3 regions of the Streptomyces sp. NPDC055749 genome follow, and region 3 is predicted to be linked to each of the others. Evidence: predicted binding sites of a transcription regulator. Region 3 holds the regulator's gene; each other region holds the start of a gene.
What was found. Region 3 encodes HrcA, which represses chaperone genes, less so after heat shock. Its sites were predicted from a motif close to TTNGCACTCNGNNNNNCNGAGTGCNAA; they were not measured.
Positions count from the first base shown of each region.

Region 1: a site for HrcA is predicted at 1,583-1,609, ahead of groES (co-chaperone GroES). Genes of this name have one in related genera too.
Region 2: a site for HrcA is predicted at 1,844-1,870, ahead of groL (chaperonin GroEL). Genes of this name have one in related genera too.

Region 1 is NZ_JBSHFH010000044.1:17,278-20,551, forward strand. Features, by position in the region: gene groL (chaperonin GroEL) at 1-1,019, opposite strand, end outside; gene groES (co-chaperone GroES) at 1,119-1,427, opposite strand; gene ACWGO0_RS27540 (polysaccharide deacetylase family protein) at 1,649-2,608, opposite strand; gene ACWGO0_RS27545 (THUMP-like domain-containing protein) at 2,724-3,274, shown strand, end outside.
Region 2 is NZ_JBSHFH010000049.1:35,943-39,216, reverse strand. Features, by position in the region: gene groL (chaperonin GroEL) at 59-1,681, opposite strand; gene ACWGO0_RS29230 (cold-shock protein) at 2,009-2,215, opposite strand; gene ACWGO0_RS29225 (MoaD/ThiS family protein) at 2,625-2,903, opposite strand; gene thrC (threonine synthase) at 2,933-3,274, opposite strand, start outside.
Region 3 is NZ_JBSHFH010000025.1:93,969-97,242, reverse strand. Features, by position in the region: gene dnaJ (molecular chaperone DnaJ) at 1-852, opposite strand, end outside; gene hrcA (heat-inducible transcriptional repressor HrcA) at 853-1,869, opposite strand; gene ACWGO0_RS20285 (MBL fold metallo-hydrolase) at 2,034-2,756, shown strand; gene ACWGO0_RS20280 (DUF3097 domain-containing protein) at 2,782-3,274, shown strand, end outside.

The DNA of each region.
Region 1 (3,274 bases), on a different contig from region 3:
GCGGACTCGCCGCCGCCGTCGACGATGGTCGTGTCGTCCTTGGAGACGGTGACGCGGCGGGCGGTGCCCAGCACGTCGAGACCGGCCTGGTCGAGCTTGAGGCCGACCTCTTCGGCGATGACGGTCGCACCGGTGAGGGTGGCGATGTCGCCGAGCATGGCCTTGCGGCGGTCACCGAAGCCCGGGGCCTTCACCGCGACGGCGTTGAAGGTGCCACGGATCTTGTTGACGACCAGGGTCGAAAGGGCTTCGCCCTCGACGTCCTCGGCGATGATCAGCAGCGGCTTCGAGCCACCCGACTGGATGACCTTCTCCAGGAGCGGGAGCAGCTCCTGGATGGAGCCGATCTTGCCCTGGTGGATCAGGATGTACGGGTCGTCGAGGACGGCCTCCATACGCTCCTGGTCGGTCACCATGTACGGGGACAGGTAGCCCTTGTCGAAGGCCATGCCCTCGGTGAACTCGAGGTCCAGACCGAAGGTGTTGGACTCCTCGACGGTGATGACACCGTCCTTGCCGACCTTGTCCATCGCGTCCGCGATGAGCTCGCCGACCTGGGTGTCCTGCGCGGAGAGCGCGGCCACGGCGGCGATGTCGGACTTGTCCTCGATCGGGCGGGCGGTCGCGAGGAGCTCCTCGGACACGGCCTTGACCGCGGCGTCGATGCCCTTCTTCAGGGCGGCCGGGGAGGCACCCGCGGCGACGTTGCGCAGGCCCTCGCGGACGAGCGCCTGGGCCAGGACGGTGGCGGTGGTGGTGCCGTCACCCGCTACATCGTTGGTCTTGGTCGCCACCTCCTTCACCAGCTGGGCACCGAGGTTCTCGTACGGGTCGTCGAGCTCGACCTCGCGCGCGATGGTGACACCGTCGTTGGTGATGGTGGGAGCGCCGAACTTCTTGTCGATGACGACGTTGCGGCCCTTGGGGCCGATCGTCACCTTCACCGTGTCGGCAAGCTTGTTGACGCCGCGCTCAAGGGCGCGACGGGCGTCCTCGTCGAACTTCAGAATCTTCGCCATGGGCTGTTGCCTGTCCTCTCAAAACGAACTGCGCCCCTGACCACCCGGCTAGTTTTCGCAGGGGGCCAGGGGCGCAGAACAGAAACAAACGTGGGTGAATTACTTCTCGACGATCGCGAGCACGTCGCGAGCCGAGAGGACGAGGTACTCCTCGCCGTTGTACTTCACCTCGGTGCCGCCGTACTTGCTGTACAGAACGACGTCGCCGGTCTTGACGTCGAGCGGAAGGCGCTCGCCGTTCTCGAAGCGGCCCGGGCCCACGGCAAGGACGACGCCCTCCTGGGGCTTCTCCTTGGCGGTGTCGGGAATGACCAGGCCGGAGGCCGTGGTCTGCTCGGCGTCGAGCGGCTGGACCACAATGCGGTCCTCGAGCGGCTTGATCGCAACCTTGGAGCTGGTGGTCGACACGATCCGGTCTCCCCCTTCGGAGATCTCACGGGGTTTAACAGTCTTTGGGGTGGCGACCAGGTCGATCCGTCGTCGCGGGTGCCGGACCTGCCCTGTCGCGCGGTGGTGCTGGCACTCTCCAGTGGGGAGTGCCAGACCCGAGACTATGACCGCGATTAGCACTCGGTCAAGCGGAGTGCCAATTCAGTACCCCGGCGTGGCGGCCGGACCGCCCTCCCGTGTCACACGTAGTCCTCCAGTCTGGCGACCGCGTAACCCTTGTCCGTGACCGTCTTCATGACCCGCCGGATCATGTCGGGCATGGAGCCCTTCCAGTCCTCGCGCCCGCGGAAGTGGGTGAGGATGATGTCGCCGGGGTGCAGGTCGCGGTCCCACTCGCGCCACTCCATGTGGTCGGGGAACGCCTCGGACGACCACAGAGGCACGGCCTTGATGCCGCAGGACTTGGCGATGCGCAGGGTGTCGCGGTTGTAGTTGCCGTACGGCGGCCGGAAGAGCGTGGGCCGCTTCCCGAACCGCTTCGCCATCCTGTCCTGCTGGCCGCAGATCTCCCGCTTCTGCTCTGCGTACGACAGGCCGGGCATATAGCGGTGGTTCAGCGTGTGGTTGCTGAGGGTGACACCGCGGGCCTGCATCTTCTTGAAGTAGCCGTAGTCGTCGTTGATCACGTAGTCGCTGAGGAAGGCGCTGTACGGGATGTCGAGCTCCGTCATCATCCGCAGCAGCTCGGGGTCCTTCTCGGCCCCGTCGTCCATCGTCAGGAAGACGATCCGTTCCTTGGTCGGCACGGTGGTGAAGACGGGCGGCAGCGCGTCCCCGCCGGTGACCTCGAAACCCTTGCGGGTGGTGATGCGCGGTTTGACGGCCGGCGGGGCGGGCGGGACCAGCGGGACCTTCGCCAGCCGCCACTTCTTCGCGACGGCGACCCGGGCGGCCTGCTTCCGCTTCACCTTCTCGGCGTACACGGAAAGCGCGCCGGCCGGCGGCGCCTTCAGTGCGGGCGGCCCCTCCTGACCGGCGGCGGGCGCCGCCGGGCGTTCGCCGCGCCCCGCGCCACCCGCCTTCTCGGCGCCGCCCGTGCCTTCGGCGGCGCACCCGGAGGCGAGTGAGGCGGCAAGGAGTGCGATCAGGACGGTGCAGACCGGCCCACGGGCGAGGAGGCCGGGTCCGTTCCGCTTCATGGCGGATTCTTCCTTTTGTCGTACTAGTTGCATGGCGCCGCATCCTGCCAGTGCGCGGCCGGGCGCCCGGCCCGACACCGCCGCCCGGCCCGCCCGGTCCCCCGGCTGGCTCACAATGGGCCGGGTGAACGCTCTCCCGACGTCCGATGTGCCCGACCCGCTCGCCGGCTTCCACGCCCTGCTCGCCCCCGAGGGCGCGGCGCTCCTTGCCGAGCTACGCGACCACGACCCCGCACGGGAACTGGCCACCGCGACCCGTCTGCGCCGCAGCCACCCCGCCGATCTCGTGTCGGCGGCCCTGGGGCAGGCCAGGCTGCGCCAGCGGGCGGTGGCGAAGTTCGGCGCCGAGGACGCGTACCGGATGTTCTTCACCCCCAACGGGGTCGAGCAGGCGACCCGCACCTCGGTCGCCACCTACCGCGCCCAGCGGTTCGCCGGCCTCGGCGTGCGGAGCGTGGCCGATCTCTGCTCCGGGATCGGCGGCGACGCGATCGCCCTGGCGCGTGCGGGCATCCAGGTCCTGGCCGTGGACCGCGATCCACTGACCGCCGAGGTGGCCAGGGCCAATGCGGCGGCGCTCGGCCTGGAAGCACTGATCGAGGTGCGATGCGCCGATGTCACCGAGATCGACACCGCCCCGTACGACGCGGTCTTCGTCGACCCGGC
Region 2 (3,274 bases), on a different contig from region 3:
ATGCTGCGTACCGCTGCGAAACAGCTGAGCAGCTATGGAGCTACTGATCCGGAGAGGATCAGAAGTCCATGTCACCGCCCGGCATGCCGCCCGGGGCAGCCGCGCCGGCCTTCTCGGGCTTGTCGGCGATGACGGCCTCGGTGGTGAGGAAGAGCGCGGCGATGGACGCGGCGTTCTGCAGAGCGGAGCGCGTGACCTTCGCCGGGTCGATGATGCCCTCGGCGATCATGTCGACGTACTCACCGGTCGCGGCGTTGAGGCCGTGACCGATCGGCAGGTTGCGCACCTTCTCGACGACGACTCCACCCTCGAGACCACCGTTGACGGCGATCTGCTTGAGCGGGGCCTCCAGCGCGAGCTTCACGGCGTTGGCGCCCGTGGCCTCGTCACCGGTCAGGTCGAGCTTCTCGAAGACGGCCGTGGCCTGGAGCAGAGCCACGCCACCACCGGCGACGATGCCCTCCTCGACGGCGGCCTTGGCGTTGCGCACCGCGTCCTCGATGCGGTGCTTGCGCTCCTTGAGCTCGACCTCGGTCGCGGCGCCGGCCTTGATGACGGCCACGCCGCCGGCCAGCTTCGCGAGGCGCTCCTGGAGCTTCTCGCGGTCGTAGTCCGAGTCGGAGTTCTCGATCTCGGCACGGATCTGCTTGACGCGACCCTGAACCTGGTCGCTCTCGCCCGAACCGTCGACGATCGTGGTCTCGTCCTTGGTGATGACGACCTTGCGGGCCTTGCCGAGCAGGTCCAGGCCGGCGTTCTCCAGCTTGAGACCGACCTCCTCGGAGATGACGGTGCCACCGGTGAGGATGGCGATGTCGCCGAGCATGGCCTTGCGGCGGTCACCGAAGCCCGGAGCCTTGACGGCGACGGACTTGAAGGTGCCACGGATCTTGTTGACGACCAGGGTCGACAGAGCCTCGCCCTCGACGTCCTCCGCGATGATCAGCAGGGGCTTGCCCGACTGCATGACCTTCTCGAGCAGCGGAAGGAGGTCCTTCACGTTGCTGATCTTGGAGTTGACGATCAGGATGTACGGGTCGTCGAACGACGTCTCCATACGCTCCATGTCGGTGGCGAAGTACGCCGAGATGTAGCCCTTGTCGAAGCGCATACCCTCGGTGAGCTCCAGCTCCAGACCGAAGGTCTGGGACTCCTCGACGGTGATGACGCCTTCCTTGCCGACCTTGTCCATAGCCTCGGCGATCTTGGCGCCGATCTCGGTGTCAGCAGCGGAGATGGAGGCGGTCGAAGCGATCTGCTCCTTGGTCTCCACGTCCTTCGCCTGCTCCAGCAGAGCGGCGGAGACGGCCTCGACGGCCTTCTCGATGCCACGCTTCAGAGCCATCGGGTTGGCACCCGCGGCGACGTTGCGCAGACCCTCGCGGACGAGAGCCTGGGCGAGAACGGTGGCGGTGGTCGTACCGTCGCCGGCGACGTCGTCCGTCTTCTTGGCGACCTCCTTGACCAGCTCCGCACCGATCTTCTCGTACGGGTCCTCGAGCTCGATCTCCTTGGCGATGGAAACACCATCGTTGGTGATCGTGGGCGCGCCCCACTTCTTCTCGAGGACGACGTTACGGCCCTTGGGGCCGAGGGTGACCTTGACGGCGTCGGCGAGCTGGTTCATCCCGCGCTCGAGACCGCGCCGTGCCTCCTCATCGAACGCGATGATCTTGGCCATGTGAAGTGGTCCTCCCGGACAGGGGTGGATTTCTCCGGACCGAGAGGCGCCCGCGACGGACGGCCAGAGGCTGTGCGGTTCCTTGCCCCGCACAACCTGCGAGCCTCACCGGCCCGGTCCAAGTTTCTGTCACTCTCACCTGGAGAGTGCTAACGCCAATGATTAGCACTCGACCCCTGCGAGTGCAAGCGTCCCCCTCGGGATGTGGACAAACACGAGGGCCGGATCCGGGACGCGCGACTGGGTCCAGGACGCACGAAGGGCCCGCACCCCTGGGGGTACGGGCCCTGCGCGCGTGAGTAGTGTCGTTGGCCGACCGCGCCGAGCTCAGCCGACGGCGAGCTTGACCATGTCCGCCTGCGGCCCCTTCTGGCCCTGCGAGATTTCGAATTCAACTCGCTGACCCTCTTCGAGGGTGCGGTACCCGTCCATCTGGATCGCGCTGTAGTGGACGAAAACATCCGCACCACCGTCGACCGCGATGAAGCCGTACCCCTTCTCCGCGTTGAACCACTTGACGGTGCCCTGAGCCATGCCTAACTCCCCTATTACTGGCCCTTGCACAGGACCGCACTTCGCGGGCCCGGGTCAGAACTCACCCTCCGACAGGAGAGGGTGTGTGCGCCGGAACGCGTCGACCGCGGCCGAATGTATCTGCCCAACTGCCCTCTGCAACAGGTCAATCGGACGAGAAATCTGGGCACAGCCGATCGCCCCTTTATGGGGAATTCATGAGATTCCTGGGCAAGTCGGGCCCGACAAAGGCCACTTATGACGCAAGGGGGTCGAACACTTTGGCTGCTTCTTATCGCGACCGGGCGCATTCTCATATGCGGGCGGCACAGGCAGCGGAGGGGACTTCCCAACTCTACCGCGTCTAACCATGCAGAATTGCCCCCTCCGCTTCTCTCGCGGAGGGGGCAACAGGGGTAACGCTGCGAAGTCAGCAGCCGCCTGCGACGGCCGGGATGATCGAGACACCCGCGCCGTCCGGGGTGGCCGCTTCCAGGCCGCCCTCGAAGCGCACGTCGTCGTCGTTGACGTACACGTTCACGAAGCGGCGGAGCTTGCCCTGGTCGTCCAGGACGCGGGCGGCGATGCCCGGGTGGTTCTTCTCCAGGGAGTCGATGACCTCCGAGAGGATCGCGCCCTCGGCCGGTACCTCGGCCTGGCCGCCCGTGTAGGTGCGGAGAATGGTGGGGATGCGGACCTTGACGCTCATGGTGGGTGCCTTCCTTCGGTCTCGGGTGGTCAGCTCGTAGCCAGGCCGGCGTCGCGGAACGCGTCCAGGCTCGGCCGGATCGTCGCGGTCGCCTGCGAGGTCGCGGCCACCGCGTCGAGCGTCTTGAGGCCGTCACCGGTGTTCAGGACGACCGTGGTCAGCGTCGGGTCGAGCAGACCCGCCTCGATCAGCTTCTTCGTCACGCCGACCGTCACCCCGCCCGCGGTCTCCGCGAAGATGCCCTCCGTCTGCGCGAGCAGCTTGATCGCGTCGACGATCTGCTCGTCGTTCACGTCGTCCACGGCGCCGCCGGTGCGGCGGGCGATGTCCAGCACGTACGGGCCGTCGGCCGGGTTCCCGATCGCCAGGGA
Region 3 (3,274 bases):
CGGCACCTGGGTGCCGAGGGCCGCCGCCGTCATCGGGATGGTGACCGTGCAGTGCAGGTCGTCCCCGCGCCGCTGGAACACCGCGTGCGGCAGCTCGTGGATCTCGACGTACAGATCGCCGGCCGGGCCGCCGCCGGGGCCGACCTCGCCCTCGCCCGCGAGCTGGATACGGGTGCCGTTGTCGACACCCGCCGGGATCTTCACCGTGAGCGTGCGCCGCGAGCGGATGCGGCCGTCGCCCGCGCACTCCGGGCAGGGGGTCGGCACGACCGTGCCGAAGCCCTGGCACTGCGGGCAGGGCCGCGAGGTCATGACCTGGCCGAGGAACGACCGGGTGACCTGGGAGACCTCGCCACGGCCGCGGCACATATCGCAGGTCTGGGCGGAGGTGCCGGGTGCGGCGCCCTCACCGCTGCAGGTCGTACAGACGACCGCCGTGTCGACCTGGATGTCCTTGGTCGTACCGAAGGCCGCCTCGGAGAGGTCGATCTCCAGCCGGATCATGGCGTCCTGGCCGCGACGGGTCCGCGAACGGGGTCCGCGCTGGGACGCCGTACCGAAGAACGCGTCCATGATGTCGGAGAAGTTGCCGAAGCCGCCCTGTCCGAATCCGCCCGCGCCACCGCCTCCGGAGGCGGACAGCGGGTCGCCGCCGAGGTCGTAGACCTGCTTCTTCTGCGGGTCCGACAACACCTCGTAAGCGGCGTTGATCTCCTTGAACCGCTCCTGGGTCTTCGGGTCAGGGTTGACATCCGGGTGCAGCTCGCGTGCGAGCCTGCGGAATGCCTTCTTGATCTCGTCCTGAGATGCGTCGCGGCGCACGCCGAGTACGGCGTAGTAGTCCGTGGCCACTTACGACTCCGCCAGGATCTGTCCGACGTAACGTGCCACTGCGCGTACCGCTCCCATCGTTCCGGGGTAGTCCATGCGGGTCGGTCCGACCACGCCGAGTTTGGCGACTGCCTCGTCGCCCGAACCGTAGCCGACCGCGACCACGGACGTGGAGTTGAGGCCCTCGTGGGCGTTCTCGTGACCGATACGTACGGTCATGCCCGAGTCCTTGGCCTCACCGAGCAGCTTCAGCAGCACGACCTGCTCCTCCAATGCCTCCAGCACCGGCCGGATCATCACAGGGAAGTCGTGCCCGAAGCGGGTGAGGTTGGAGGTGCCGCCGATCATCAGCCGCTCCTCCGTCTCCTCCACCAGAGTTTCGAGAAGGATCGAGAGCACCGTGGAAACGGTTCCCCTGTCCTCGCCCTCGAAGGATTCCGGCAAGTCCTGCACCAGTTGCGGGACATCCGCGAAACGGCGTCCTACGACACGGCTGTTGAGCCGCGCCCGAAGATCCGCCAGAGATGTCTCACCGAACGGCGCAGGACAGTCGATCATACGCTGTTCGACGCGGCCGGTATCCGTGATCAGTACGAGCATCAGCCGGGCGGGAGCCAGGAGGAGCAGCTCCACGTGCCGCACCGTCGAACGGGTCAGCGAGGGGTACTGCACGACGGCGACCTGCCGGGTCAGCTGCGCGAGCAGCCGCACCGTCCGGCCCACGACGTCGTCGAGGTCGACCGCGCCGTCGAGGAAGTTCTGAATGGCCCTGCGCTCCGGCGACGACAGCGGCTTGACGCCCGCGAGCCGGTCGACGAAGAGCCGGTAGCCCTTGTCCGTCGGGATACGCCCCGCGCTGGTGTGGGGCTGGGCGATGAAGCCCTCGTCCTCCAGCACCGCCATGTCGTTGCGGACCGTGGCCGGGGAGACCCCGAGGTTGTGCCGCTCGGTCAGCGCCTTGGAGCCGACGGGCTCCTCGGTGCCGACATAGTCCTGGACGATGGCGCGCAGCACTTCGAGTCTGCGTTCGCTGAGCATCGCGCACACCTCCAGCTGTGGTTCTCGGTCTCCGCCTGGCACTCTGTGCGTTCGAGTGCCAGCATTCCCCCCGGTCAGTGTACGGGGGTGGGGTGGGCCCCGGGCAAGGGCGACCGGCCACGCTACCGCGAGACTGCGCAGGTCGTTGCCGATAGCGTCGTTGTATGGACGTCTCTTGGGAAGAGCTGGGCTGGGAGCGGTTGGGCAACGGTGTGGGCCGGCGACGGCTTCCCGTGTGGGATGCGACGGTCGCACTGGTGGCGGGAGCGGACCGTGTCCTGCTCTACGACACCGGGTCGTCGCTCCGTGAGGGCGCCGAATTGCGTTCCCAGGCGGAGCGTCTGCTGGGCCGGAGGGTGACGCATATCGCACTGAGTCACCCGCACTTCGATCATGTTCTGGGCACCGCGGCGTTCGCCGGGGCAGAGGTGTACGGGGCGGTCGGCATCGCCGATCTGCTCCGGAACGGGGCGGACGAGCTGCACAGCTCGGCCGCGCACCACGGGGTGCCCGAGCACGACGCCGCCGAGTCGGTGGACGTCCTGGTCGCCCCGCACCACGAGGTGTGCGGGGAGTGGACGCTCGATCTGGGCGGCGGGCTCCAGGTGCTCCTGGCCAATGTCGGGCCGGGGCACAGCGGCCACGACCTGGCCGTACTGGTGCCCGGCTCGCCCGCCGTGGTGCTCTGCGGCGATCTGGTCGAGCAGTCCGGCGAGCCGCAGGCCGGCAGCGACGCGATCCCGTCCCGCTGGCCGGCCGCGCTGGACCGGCTGCTGGCGCTGGGCGGCGAGGACGCGGTGTACGTGCCGGGGCACGGGGCGGTGGTGGACGCGGCGTTCGTACGGATGCAACGTGATCAACTGGCGGCGCACTTCGGCGTGTCGTGACCGTCCGCCGCCGTATCGTCGTCCGATGCGCAGCTACCAGCCGGACCTGACCCCGCCGTGGAAGAAGTCCGTACCGGCCCCCGAGGTCCCCGCCGAGCCCGATCTGGTCGTCGAGGAGGCCGCCACCGGCTTCTGCGGGGCGGTGATCCGCTGCGAGAAGACGGCCCAGGGCCCGACGGTGACCCTGGAGGACCGCTTCGGCAAGCACCGGGTGTTCCCGATGGAACCGCGCGGCTTCCTGCTGGAGGGCCGCGTGGTCACTCTGGTACGCCCCACGGGCTCCGCCCCCGCCCGCCCCGCCCGCACGGCCTCCGGTTCGCTGGCGGTCCCCGGGGCGCGTGCGCGGGTGGCGCGGGCGGGCCGGATCTATGTGGAGGGCCGCCACGACGCGGAACTGGTGGAGCGGGTCTGGGGCGACGACCTCCGTATCGAGGGAGTGGTCGTCGAGTACCTGGAGGGCATCGACGACCTCCCGGCGATCGTCCGCGACTTCTCCCCCGGCCCGGACGCGAGACTGG